3 regions of the Pseudoalteromonas sp. SWXJ133 genome follow, and region 1 is predicted to be linked to each of the others. Evidence: predicted binding sites of a transcription regulator. Region 1 holds the regulator's gene; each other region holds the start of a gene.
What was found. The regulator sigma-54, encoded in region 1, starts transcription at its own class of promoters, with help from an activator protein. The targets are predictions, from matches to a motif close to GTTGGCACGNNNNTNGNNT.
Positions count from the first base shown of each region.

Region 2: a site for sigma-54 is predicted at 2,490-2,508, ahead of I6F40_RS16190 (DUF1328 domain-containing protein). Genes of this name have one in related genera too.
Region 3: a site for sigma-54 is predicted at 2,051-2,069, ahead of I6F40_RS17170 (EF-hand domain-containing protein). Genes of this name have one in related genera too.

Region 1 is NZ_JADYXJ010000003.1:116,513-120,783, reverse strand. It holds gene I6F40_RS03450 (HPr family phosphocarrier protein) at 8-280, opposite strand; gene rapZ (RNase adapter RapZ) at 323-1,168, opposite strand; gene ptsN (PTS IIA-like nitrogen regulatory protein PtsN) at 1,187-1,639, opposite strand; gene hpf (ribosome hibernation promoting factor) at 1,644-1,931, opposite strand; gene I6F40_RS03430 (RNA polymerase factor sigma-54) at 1,958-3,457, opposite strand; gene lptB (LPS export ABC transporter ATP-binding protein) at 3,527-4,252, opposite strand; gene lptA (lipopolysaccharide transport periplasmic protein LptA) at 4,249-4,271, opposite strand, start outside.
Region 2 is NZ_JADYXJ010000025.1:36,454-40,724, forward strand. It holds gene oadA (sodium-extruding oxaloacetate decarboxylase subunit alpha) at 1-1,774, opposite strand, end outside; gene I6F40_RS16185 (OadG family protein) at 1,786-2,028, opposite strand; gene I6F40_RS16190 (DUF1328 domain-containing protein) at 2,548-2,721, shown strand; gene I6F40_RS16195 (hypothetical protein) at 2,780-2,971, shown strand; gene I6F40_RS16200 (YcxB family protein) at 3,104-3,571, shown strand; gene csrA (carbon storage regulator CsrA) at 3,622-3,813, opposite strand; gene I6F40_RS16210 (aspartate kinase) at 3,905-4,271, opposite strand, start outside.
Region 3 is NZ_JADYXJ010000028.1:48,270-52,540, forward strand. It holds gene I6F40_RS17160 (TrkH family potassium uptake protein) at 1-989, shown strand, start outside; gene I6F40_RS17165 (flagellar brake domain-containing protein) at 1,031-1,684, shown strand; gene I6F40_RS17170 (EF-hand domain-containing protein) at 2,150-2,362, shown strand; gene I6F40_RS17175 (calmodulin) at 2,502-2,714, shown strand; gene I6F40_RS17180 (EF-hand domain-containing protein) at 2,799-3,014, shown strand; gene trkA (Trk system potassium transporter TrkA) at 3,096-4,271, opposite strand, start outside.

The sequences.
Region 1 (4,271 bases):
TAACTGTTTATTCTTGTTCATTAAAACGTTGTGCTATTAATTCTCCAACAGCATGCAAAGCTTGCTCAGAATCGGGGCCTTTGCATACAACTTTTACTTCTTTGCCTTGGCTACTTTCAAGTAACATTAGTGCAAGTACGCTATCGCCTGCCGCTTCTTTGTCGTCTTGAAATAATGTAATTGTAGCATCAAACTGCACTGCCAACTGGGCAAGCACGGTAGCAGCTCTGGCGTGTAATCCTAATTTATTTTTTATTAAAAAAGTGTCTTCACAATGCATAATTTACTCTACCTAAGCTGAACAGGTTCTTATTCCGCTATATTATTTTTCTTGTTCGCGATGGCGAATTTTTACATTGGGATGTGTCATTGCAAAACTTTCACCGATGGTTTGCGCTAAATATACAGAGCGATGTTGTCCGCCTGTACACCCAATAGCAATAGTTAAATAACTGCGGTTATTTCGCTCTAAGTGCGGTAACCACGTTTGTACAAATGTTTGAATTTGCCATGTGAATTTTTGCACAATGCTGTGATTGGCCAAATAATCTTTAACGGGTTGATCTAACCCATTTAAAGGTTTTAATTCAGGTTCCCAATGTGGATTTGGTAAAAAGCGTGCATCAAATACATAGTCGGCTTCTTTTGGTATGCCGTATTTAAAACCAAATGATTCAAACGTGACAATCAGTTGCTTATCTTTTTTACCTAAAATCTTTTCACGAATAGATTCAGCAAGTTGATGAACACTCAAATCAGTCGTGTCTATCATAAAGTCGGCGCGAGTGATTAATACATCAAGTAATTCTTTTTCTTTTTTGATGGCTAAATCAAGAGGCAACGAGTCAATTGATAGTGGGTGTAATCTACGAGTTTCAGAAAAACGTTTGATCAATGTTTGATCGTCGCTATCTAAATAAAATAACGTAGGGTTTGCAAAGCCTGGCAAGTATTCAAGAATATCGTTAAATTCATCTTGTTGTTTAGGGATGTTACGCACATCAATGCTAACAGCAATTTTATCGTAGCTATCAGACACACTGCGAACTAATGAAGGAAGCAAGTTAACTGGAATATTATCTACGCAATAATAACCTAAATCTTCTACAACGCGTAAAGCAACCGACTTTCCAGAACCAGAACGGCCGCTTATGATAATTAACTCCATTTAACACCCTTTATAAAACTATGATTGATTGACAATAACTTGGTAAAGCTCAGTATCTGATTTTGCACTGCGTAACTGTTTACAAAAATCTTTGTTGTTTAGTTTATCAGCAATGGTTGCTAGAGTCTTTAAGTGCTGCTGGTTATCGCCATCTGGTACGATGAGTGCGACGAAAATATCAACAGGGCGATTATCGATCGCATCAAAATTTATTGGAGTTTCGCTAACGAGTACTAAAGCCAAAGGCTCTTCTGCACCGCTCATTCTTCCATGAGGAATGGCAATGCCACGCCCTATACCTGTACTACCCAATTTTTCTCTGCTCATTAAAGCATTAAGAATATCTTGTTGCGGTAGGTACGGAAGTTTGTCGTGAGCAAGTTCGCTAATGAACTCTAAAATTCTTTTTTTGCTATTAAAAAGGACCGCAGCTTTGCTGCAGTCCTGGCATATAAGTGAGCTTAATTTCATCATATTAGTGTCGAGCAAGCTTCTCTTTGTGTTTAATTACTTGTCGATCGAGCTTGTCGATCAACGAGTCAATGGCGGCATACATATCTTGATGTTCTGTAGAGGCAAATAGCTCAGCACCGCTTACGTGTATCGTGGCTTCTGCTTTTTGGTTTAATTTTTCTACATCGAGAATGACATGAACATTATTAATATGATCAGAGTGTCTTTCTAGCTTCGCAAATTTAGTATTAATATAGTCTCTTAGTGAATCGGTTAATTCTACGTGGCGACCAGTTAAGTTTAGTTGCATAAGCATTACCCTCTTAGTTTAGCGTCTTAAATCAAACTTTTACGTTGATTTGACGGTGGAATAGACAGAGATTCGCGATATTTTGCGATTGTGCGTCTCGCTACTTTAATTCCTTGCTCAGCCAATATATCCGCTATTTTGCTATCACTCAATGGTTTTACTGAGTTTTCTGCAGCGATTAATTTTCGGATAAGAGCACGTATAGCCGTAGATGAACATTCACCACCGTTTTCGGTGCTTACATGGCTTGAGAAAAAGTATTTTAGCTCAAATATACCACGGGGTGTGTGCATATACTTTTGGGTTGTTACGCGCGAAATCGTTGATTCGTGCATTTCTACCATTTCAGCAACATCATTTAAAACCATTGGTTTCATGGCTTCAGGGCCGTGTTCAAAAAAGCCTTGTTGTTGCTTAACAATGCAATTGGTTACTTTTAATAGCGTGTCATTTCTACTTTCTAAGCTTTTAATAAACCATTTAGCTTCTTGTAAATGCGAGCGAATAAACTGGCTGTCACCACTGGATTTTACAGTGCGAGACATTGCTGCGTATTGGCTATTAACACGAATTTTAGGCATGCTATCTGGGTTTAGTTCAACAACCCAGCGGCCTTTTATTTTTTTAACTGACACATCAGGAATAACATACTCAGATTCTTCTCTTACAATAGTATCTGCAGGTTTAGGGCTAAGAGTATGTATTAATGTCATTACTTCTTTAAGCTCTTCTTCTTTGAGCTTAGTTTTCTTCATTAATGTACGATAGTCACGAGCAGCTAATAAATCAATATGCTCGGTTAAAATCATTTTTGTTTCATTAATGTAAGGTGTTTCTTTGTCAAACTGGTTAAGCTGAATACACAAACACTCTTGTAAACTACGCGCAGCAATACCGACAGGATCAAACAGTTGGATGCGTTTTAATACAGCTTCAATTTCATCAAGTTCGACTTCGTTATCATCTTCGTTTTCTTGATTAAAGCTTTCTAAAATCTCTTCGCAGCTTAGTGTTAAAATACCTGAATCATCGACGGCTTCTACAATCGCAATAGCAATAGCTTCGTCTGTAGGGCTAAATGGCGTTAGTTGTAACTGCCACATTAAATACTCATGGAGCGTTTCAGTAGAGGCGCCTTGGTATATTGACTCGTCTTCAGGCATTGGACCTGATGATGCTGCAGGGGCGGCACTCATGTACTCATCCCAGCTAACATCCATAGCCATGTCGTCACTTAGCGTGTCTTTTGCAAGTGCTTCACCACTATCTTGTTCATATTCGCTTGGAGCATCATCGGCAGATGCGCTAACAGTTATGTCATCGGTATCAGCTTTTTGCTCGTTTTTACCTGCAGCGTCTTCTGAATAATCTGCCTCTTCAACCTCTAATAGCGGGTTGCTGTCGAGAGCTTCTTGTATTTCTTGCTGGAGATCCAATGTACTGAGTTGCAACAAACGAATAGCTTGTTGCAGCTGTGGAGTCATTGTAAGTTGCTGGCCCATGCGCAGCTGTAGTGATTGCCTCATGTATCTCTAACAATCCTTTTATGTTGTTATAATTAATACTAGCAGATGCTTAAAGACATGGCGTAAATGTTACAGCCTAAATTGCTCGCCTAAGTAAACATCGCGTACTGTTTTATCATTTAATACGTGTTCTGGAGTACCTGATGCAATCAGCTCCCCATGAGAAACAATGTAGGCTTTTTCACAAACATCAAGGGTTTCTCTTACGTTATGATCGGTAATCAATACACCAATCCCACGATTTTTGAGATGTTCTATTATTTTCTTTATATCTAATACCGAAATCGGGTCAACACCTGCAAATGGTTCATCCAATAATATAAATTTAGGATCGGCTGCCAGCGCACGTGCTATTTCCACGCGGCGACGTTCGCCACCCGATAATGCCATACCTTGGCTATCACGAATGTGTTGTATGCTAAATTCATCTAATAATTTATCGAGCGTGTCTTCTCGGGCTTGCTTATTTAACTCTTTGCGTGTTTCTAAAATTGCCATTAAGTTTTGATAAACAGTCAGTTTTCTAAAAATTGAAGACTCTTGTGGTAAGTAGCCAATGCCTAATCTAGCACGACTATGCATAGGTAAAAGAGTAATATCGTTATCATCGATAGAAATTTTACCTTTGTCGCTAGGTACAAGTCCCACAATCATATAAAACGTGGTGGTTTTACCTGCGCCGTTAGGACCAAGTAAACCAACAATACTGCCTGCTTTGACTTCAAGGCCGACGTTTTTGACAACTTCACGACCTTTATAGCTCTTTGCTAATAGTTCTGCTTTTAATGTACTCATGGCTGACCTTTATCGTCTT
Region 2 (4,271 bases), on a different contig from region 1:
ATGCAATCATAGCGTCGCCGGTAGTTACGGCATCGCCTTCACCAACCAACACTTCGGCAATAGTTCCGGTATGCATTGCGCGTATTTCGGTTTCCATTTTCATGGCTTCCATAATAATCACTACATCACCTTCGTTAACAACTTGCCCAGCTTTTACCTTAATCTTAAAAATATTACCGGCTAAAGGTGCGTTAAGTGTTTCACCTGATGCAACTGAAGCAGACTGAGGAATGTGCTCAGAGTCTTTTAATGTTACTTCTTTTAGCTCACCACCTTGCGCCACTACTACGTCGTAAACTTTACCATCTACTTTTACGCTGTATTGCTCAGCTTTAACGCTGTTATTATTTGATCCTGATTTTGGTGCTGCCTTATTGCTCTTATCTTCAACGGTAGGAATAGGCTCAAATGCATCAGGGTTATTACGATTTTTAATAAATTTCAAACCAACCTGCGGAAATAATGCATAAGTTAGTACGTCATCAATTTGCTCATCAGCAAGTGTTAAACCTTGCTCTTGTGCTTCTTTTAATAATTCAGCTTCAAGCGTTGCAAGCTCTGGTGCAATGTTATCTGCAGGGCGACAAGTAATAACCTCTGCTCCATCAAGCACACGCTCTTGTAGCTCTTTATTCATTGGTGCTGGTGTTAAGCCATATTCACCTTTTAATACGCCAGCAGTTTCTTTAGTAATTGTTTTATAACGCTCACCGGTTAGCACGTTAAGTACTGCTTGAGTGCCTACAATTTGCGACGTAGGTGTTACTAAAGGTAAAAAACCAAGATCTTCACGTACCCGTGGGATCTCAAGCAAAACTTCATTAAGCTTATCTGCCGCGCCTTGCTCTTTAAGTTGGTTTTCCATGTTTGTAAGCATGCCACCAGGTACTTGAGCTAGTAAAATACGACCATCAACCCCTTTTAAGCTACCTTCAAATGCCGCATATTTTTTACGTGCATCTCTAAAGTAAGCAGCAATTTCTTCTAGATGATTTAAATCAAGGTCAGTATCGCGCTCAGTTCCTTCAACTATCGATACAATAGTTTCAGTTGCTGTGTGTCCGTAAGTCATACTCATAGATGAAATAGCGGTATCAAGCATATCAATGCCTGCATCAATCGCTTTTTGATAAGTCGCAGTACTTAAACCAGTTGTAGCGTGGCACTGCATAGCAATAGGAACCGACACGGTTTCCTTAAGTGCTTTAATTAGTTTTTCAGCATCGTACGGCTTTAATAAACCCGCCATATCTTTAATACAAATTGAGTGACAGCCTAAATCTTCTAATTGCTTAGCAAGAGTCAGCCACATATCAAGCGTATGAACAGGACTTACCGTGTACGAAATAGTACCTTGAGCATGTGCGCCTACTTTTATAGCCGCTTTAATCGCTGTTTCTAGGTTACGTACATCGTTCATTGCATCGAAAATACGAAATACGTCAACGCCATTTTTATGTGCGCGTTCTACAAACTTTTCAACTACATCATCAGCGTAATGGCGGTAGCCTAATAGGTTTTGACCGCGTAATAGCATTTGCTGTTTAGTATTAGGCATCGCTTTTTTAAGCGCACGAATACGCTCCCAAGGATCTTCGCCTAAATAACGAATACACGAATCAAATGTAGCACCGCCCCACGATTCAATAGACCAATAACCTGCATCATCTAGCTTGCTAGCAATAGGTAGCATATCGTCTAGGCGCATACGTGTTGCGAGCAATGATTGGTGCGCATCGCGTAATACCAATTCTGTTAATTTTAATTTAGCCATGTGTGTGCCCCTTATTTATTATTTGATTTGTACTGAGCAATGGCAGCACTAATAGCAGCGATGTGCTCATTAGGCACACCTTGAGATTTAAAAGACGGTGATTTAGCTGGTGATGCCTCTGGTTCGCTATAGCGCGTCACCAAATTAGACATAAGCGTTACTGCACCAATTAATATCGACAGAAATACAAACACCCCAACCATACCAGTTAGCATTAAGCTACCAGCCGTTGTGAGTAGAGCACCTATATCCATTTTTCTCCCCCTTGAAACCCATATCGAAAATAAAAAATCGATTTAATTAAATATTTATTCACTGGATAATAACAAAACTAGTCGCTTTGTCTACATCTTGTAAATTGGTAAAACCAATTAAACTATAAACAACATAACACTCAACAATTTTACATGCCATAACTCAGCAATCATGCGCCCTACAATACATACAGAAAATAACGACTATAGCTAATAGTTATATGGAAGTTGTTAATTAACTATTCAACTTAATAAAAATAACCACCAAATTTTATAATAAGTACAAAAACACACATCAATTGTTAATTGGTCTTACCAAAAATATTATTTTTAGTGAATATTTACCGGTAACTTGTAACAGTGTGAATAACTTACATAATAAAGCGTAAAAATTACTAACTAACTAATAACTAAAAACACAGTTAAAAACCATAACTAGCTGATATAAAACAAAAATAAACTTTGGCATATAACTGGCATTAGTTATTGTGAGCAAATTTGATAACCAAGGAGAAAACAATGTTACGCTGGACAATTACATTTTTAGTTATTGCTTTAATCGCTGCAGTGTTAGGTTTTGGTGGCATCGCAGGTGCCGCAGCTGGTATAGCAAAAATTATATTTTTTATCTTTTTAGTACTTTTAGTGATTTCATTAGTTTCAGGTGCACTACGTGGTAAATCACCCAGGTAGATAAAGCATTCAACTAACAAACACTAAAATTTAATTAATACTTACAAGGAATTACATTATGAATTCAACAACTGTAAAAGCAGCACTAATCGGTCTATTCGCAAGTTTCTTCATCATGGGTTGTGAAGACAATCATGCAGAAGACGCAGGCGAACGTATTGACGAAGCAGTAACTGACGTGCAAAACAAAGTAGAAGATGCATGTGAAAATGTTAAAGAAGGCGTAAACGCTGAAGAAACTAACTGTTAATTCTTCTTGTAACGCTAAAAAACGGCCTTAGGGCCGTTTTTTTGTGTCTGTAATAAAATCACTGACTATAAAGCTGCTCATTTAGCGGTTAGCTTGTTAAAATAAAAAAAACGATATTTAAAGCAAGGCAATATGGCATTTACAACAACCTACACACTAGATAAACCTTACTTTTACGAGTGCTTTGACGAGTCACTCCCCTACAGTAAGCGCGCCAAACCTAAGTACTTTTTACTTGTACTCCTCGTTGCGCTTGGTTTATTTGGCATTTATGTTTTAAACGATCATTACTTAGGATCGTTTATGATCATGCTAGGTGTACTAGAGTGCGTCGCTTTTTACTATCGCAGACCTTGGTGGGTAACCAGACAAATGCTCAGCAGAGCGTCAGGCTCTGAGGTAACACTTACCTTTGATGAAGAAGGCATTAAGTCGGCTAATCATTACAAAAGTTTTGAGCTAACTTGGCAAAACATAAGCGAAGTAATAGATACTCAGCAAGGTATTATTATTAAAAATAAAAGCGGAATGCAGTACATTTCAAAACAAATACTAACCCCTGAAATACTCGCTTTTATAAACAAAAAAGCCACTCAGTGAGTGGCTTTTAGTCTAGTTGAGCTAATTACTCAACTACGTATACGTGTTGATTAAGCATTGCCCGGATTAGGGTTCGACTTTTCAGCTTGTATGCGCATGTAAATCTCTTCACGATGCACTGATACGTCTTTTGGTGCATTAACACCGATTCGAACTTGATTTCCTTTAACACCTAGAACAGTAACTGTTACTTCGTCACCAATCATTAGGGTTTCACCTACTCTACGAGTTAGTATTAGCATTCTCTTGCTCCCATGTTCCAATAAAAATTATAAGATTCCGCTTAAACATACTAATGAAAATTAGACTGAAAAGTAAGTAAAAACTCTCAATCTATCCATTTTCTGTTAAAAATGCTTTGTGTAATGCACGAACTGCCAACTCTAGGTACTTTTCATCTATTAAAACTGAAATTTTAATCTCAGAAGTCGAGACTAAAACCACATTAATATTTTCCTGCGCTAATGCATCAAAAAATAAACTTGCTACACCAGAATGCGATTTCATACCCATTCCAACAGCAGAAACTTTAGCGACTGTTGGTAATCCGCTTATATTTTGAGCACTGAGTTGAGCTTGATCTTCGCTCAATAATTCAAGTGCTTGCAGATAATCATTCGAGTGCACAGTAAAAGCATAGTCTATTTTTTCAAAGATATGATTAACTTGATTAATCATATCTATTTCGATGCCATTATCA
Region 3 (4,271 bases), on a different contig from region 1:
TTGGTGGTATGCAGTTATATCGTGCAGAAATACCTGGGCCTGTAAAAGATTCTAAAATGACCCCGCGAATTGCCGATACAGCAAAGCACCTTTGGTATATTTATGTGTCGCTGACTATTGCTTGTATGCTGGCTTATTGGGCAGCAGGTATGGAGTGGTTTGATGCGATATGTCATGCATTCTCAACGGTGGCGATAGGTGGTTTTTCTACTTACGATGCTTCCATGGGGCACTTTGACAGCCCTGTAATTAACTTTATTTGTGTGTTCTTTTTAATTATTGCCGCTGTTAACTTCTCCCTGCATTACGCCGCAGTAGCTAGTCGTAACATACAAGTTTATATTCGAGACCCTGAGTTTAAGGTGTTTTTGTGTATTCAATTAGCGCTGGTGGTTATTTGTTTTACCGTACTTTCCTCTAATGAAATATTTGCAAATGGCGATGAAACCCTCGATCAGGCATTATTTCAAGCTGTTTCAATGAGTACAACAGCTGGCTTTGCTACTGATAACTTTTCAACATGGCCTTTGTTTTTACCTATTTTACTTATATTTTCGAGCTTTATTGGTGGCTGTGCAGGCTCTACCGGTGGTGGTATGAAAGTAGTGCGCGTGTTCTTACTTTACTTACAGGGGGTGCGTGAGCTCAATCGTTTAGTGCACCCACGAGCTATATATTCAATCAAGCTGGGTCGAAAGGCGCTGCCAGACAAAGTAGTAGAAGCCGTGTGGGGGTTTTTCTCTGCGTATGCGTTGGTATTTATTATTATTATGTTAGCGCTTATGGGCACGGGTATGGATAACATAACGGCGTTCTCAGCCACTGCGGCTTGTTTAAATAACTTAGGGCCTGGGTTAGGGGATGTAGCGTCGCATTATGGGGCTATAACCGATGGTGCTAAATGGTTGCTTACCATTGCAATGGTGTTTGGTCGTTTAGAAATATTTACTTTATTAGTGCTATTTACGCCTACTTTTTGGCGTGGATAAAACTTATAACCTAATCTTTACTAATATCTTGGAGGAAACATATGTTAGTAACAAATTTAGATAAACTGCATAAGTTAGTTAGCGGCAGTATGGTAGATTTGGAAATTCTCACTCCAACAGATAGTAAACGCTTAAAAACAGAGTTTATTGGCTTGCTAGATGATAAGTTTATTATTTTAAACTATCCAAACGCCAAACGATTAGTTAAAGCCGGTGATTATTTGAATGATGGGGTTTCCGTTATTGTAAGGGCGTTAATTGGAGGACAAGTTATTGCATTTCGGCAGCAAATTATGTCAATAGCGTTTCACCCGACAAAGCTAATATTTATTCATTTCCCCAAGCAAGTGCAGCTATTTGCGCTACGCTCGCAAACGCGTATACCTACCTTATTACCCGCAAAACTAAAACTAAGTGACGACAGAGTACTTGAAGGCATTATTAAAGATATTTCGCTCACTGGTATAATGTTTGATGTTAGAGGCGCTCAGCAGGATGAAAACCTGAAAGATATGCAATGCACTGTAATACTCAACAGTCGTGATAAAGATTTTGAGGGTGAAATCTGCAGTGTTAAAGAGCATGCCGCAGGCGTGCACTGTGGAATTAAGCTACTAGCAAGCGAGGATGAAATGAAAGCCTTTATGAAAGAGCATTTTATAGACCCTTCTGCGCTTGAGCCCACCGTTGAATAAATAGTTTTTCGCTTATTTGCAACAAAAAGGCATTTTACGTCAGTATTTATAAAATGTTTTTTTTCTCTTCCATAATTAAAATTATTATTTAAATAAAACAACTGATTACGTATTATTTTTTACAGATTATTTTTTGTTATTAAAGCTACCTCATTAAAATTTACCTCAATTATTGTTTAAAATCCCTCTTTTTAAAACCATACATTTAAAGATGTATCTTTTTATATAAACATAACTATATGTTTTTAATGGTTTTAATGTAAACCCTTTAAAACGTGTTGCTAAAGGGCAACAATAATTATTCTAAAAACGCCTTCTTGTTGTACGTTTTGAATTTAACTTATTGAAAATTATTAACTTTTAAATGTTGGCATCTAAGTTGTAATAGTCTAAGTGTACTGAACGAAATCGTGATTCAAAGTGAAATACTTAATCGCACACACATAAATTTGAAGGATACATATTATGAAAAGCATTAATAAAACTTTAGCACTTATCGCTATTGCATCTTCTTCAGCCGCTTTTGCTGCAACAGATTTTGACACACTGGATGTAGACGGCAGTGGCACAATTAGCCAAGCAGAAGCATCAGTAGATGCAAAGCTAATGAGCATGTTTTCTGAGCTTGATACTGACCAAAATGGTGAGTTATCAAAAGAAGAATTTTCAGAAGCTTAATTGAAAAGTATTTATCCTGAGTTGCCAAAGACACCTAAGTAGGCAAGGGAGCTTACGAAAGAGGATAACAAGGAAGTGAAAAATTACGTTTTAAGTTAAACGAAGCAATTTTTTTGATAGAACATTGAAGGATTAAGTTATGAAACATTTAAATAAAGCATTAGCACTTATAGTACTAGCATCTTCTTCCGCTGCATTTGCAGCATCAGATTTTGACAGCCTTGATATCGATGGTAGCGGCACAATTAGCCCAAGCGAAGCGGCAGTCGATACAGATTTAATGGCTGAATTTATTGAGCTAGATACCGACGGTAGCGGCGAGCTTTCTAAAGAAGAATTCGCTAATTACTAATTACTAATTAATCTTTTCAGATTAAACATTTTTCACAGTCAGGGATCTTTGAAAAGGACTTCCCATATTACTAGGAATATTATTATGAAAACATTAAATACAACACTTGCAGTTATCGTTTTAGCATCTTCATCAGCAGCATATGCCGCAGTAGATTTTGCCTCTTTTGATGCAGATGGTAACGGTGCTATTACAATGGAAGAAGCAAAGGTTAACCCTCAGCTTGTAAAGATTTTTGATGATTTGGATACTGATGGTAATGGTGAAATCTCTAAAGAAGAGTTTTCAAAAGTACAGTAATCAATATTTAAGCATACTCCATTAAAGCCGCCTTAGTCAGCGGCTTTTTTGTGTATTAAATTAACTAATTAGAGTAACTAGTTAAAGGAATATAGCACTTACTTGGAATAGTTTTTCTACAACGGTAATGTGTTTTTTGTCGATTAAAAACATGATGACATGATCGCCCGACATAATAATTGTATCATCGTGAGCTATCAACACATCGTCATTACGTACTATCGCCCCAATGGTTGTACCTGCAGGAAGTTTTATGTCGGCAATCGCACGACCAACCACTTTAGATGTGTTTTCATCACCATGAGCAACCGCTTCAATGGCTTCCGCTGCGCCTTTACGCAGTGAATACACGTTAACAATATCACCACGGCGTACGTGCGTTAATAACGCTGATATAGTTGCTTGTTGTGGCGATATGGCAATATCTATTTCGCCGCCTTGTACCAAATCAACGTAAGCTCCACGTTGAATAAGTACCATGGTTTTTTGTGCGCCCATACGTTTTGCAAGCATGGCCGACATAATGTTTGCTTCATCGTCGTTGGTTACGGCAATAAATACATCGACTTGTTCAATATGCTCTTCTGAGAGCAGTTCTTGATCAGATGCGTCACCACAAAAAACGACCGTGTTATCGAGCATTTCTGAGAGTTGCTCGGCACGTTCTTTACTGCGTTCAATTAGTTTAACGGTGTGGTTTTTTTCAAGTGAGCGGGCAAGGCCTGCCCCAATGTTACCGCCACCAGCTATCATAATTTTTTTGTACGAACGCTCAAGTTTTTGTAGCTCGTTCATTACTGCGCGTATATGTTTTGTAGCGGCAATAAAGAATACTTCGTCATCGGCTTCAATAACGGTGGTACCCAATGGTTTTATTGCTTTACCTTGACGATAAATAGCGGCAACACGAGTTTCTACATTAGGGATGTGTTCTTTAAGTGCAGATAACGCATAACCTACTAATAAACCCCCATAGTAAGCTTTTACGGCCACTAACGAGAGCATACCATCGGCAAACTGCAATACTTGCAGAGCACCAGGGTAGTCAATTAGACGGCGAATATACTTAGTGACCAGTGCTTCGGGAGCAATGTAATGATCGATTGGTAAATCATCGTTTTGAAATAGTTTTTCGCGGTATTTTAAATATTGCTCTGAGCGAATGCGGGCAATTTTAGTGGGCGTTTTAAAAATACTGTACGCCACTTGGCATGCAACCATGTTCACTTCATCTGAACTGGTTACCGCTATAATCAT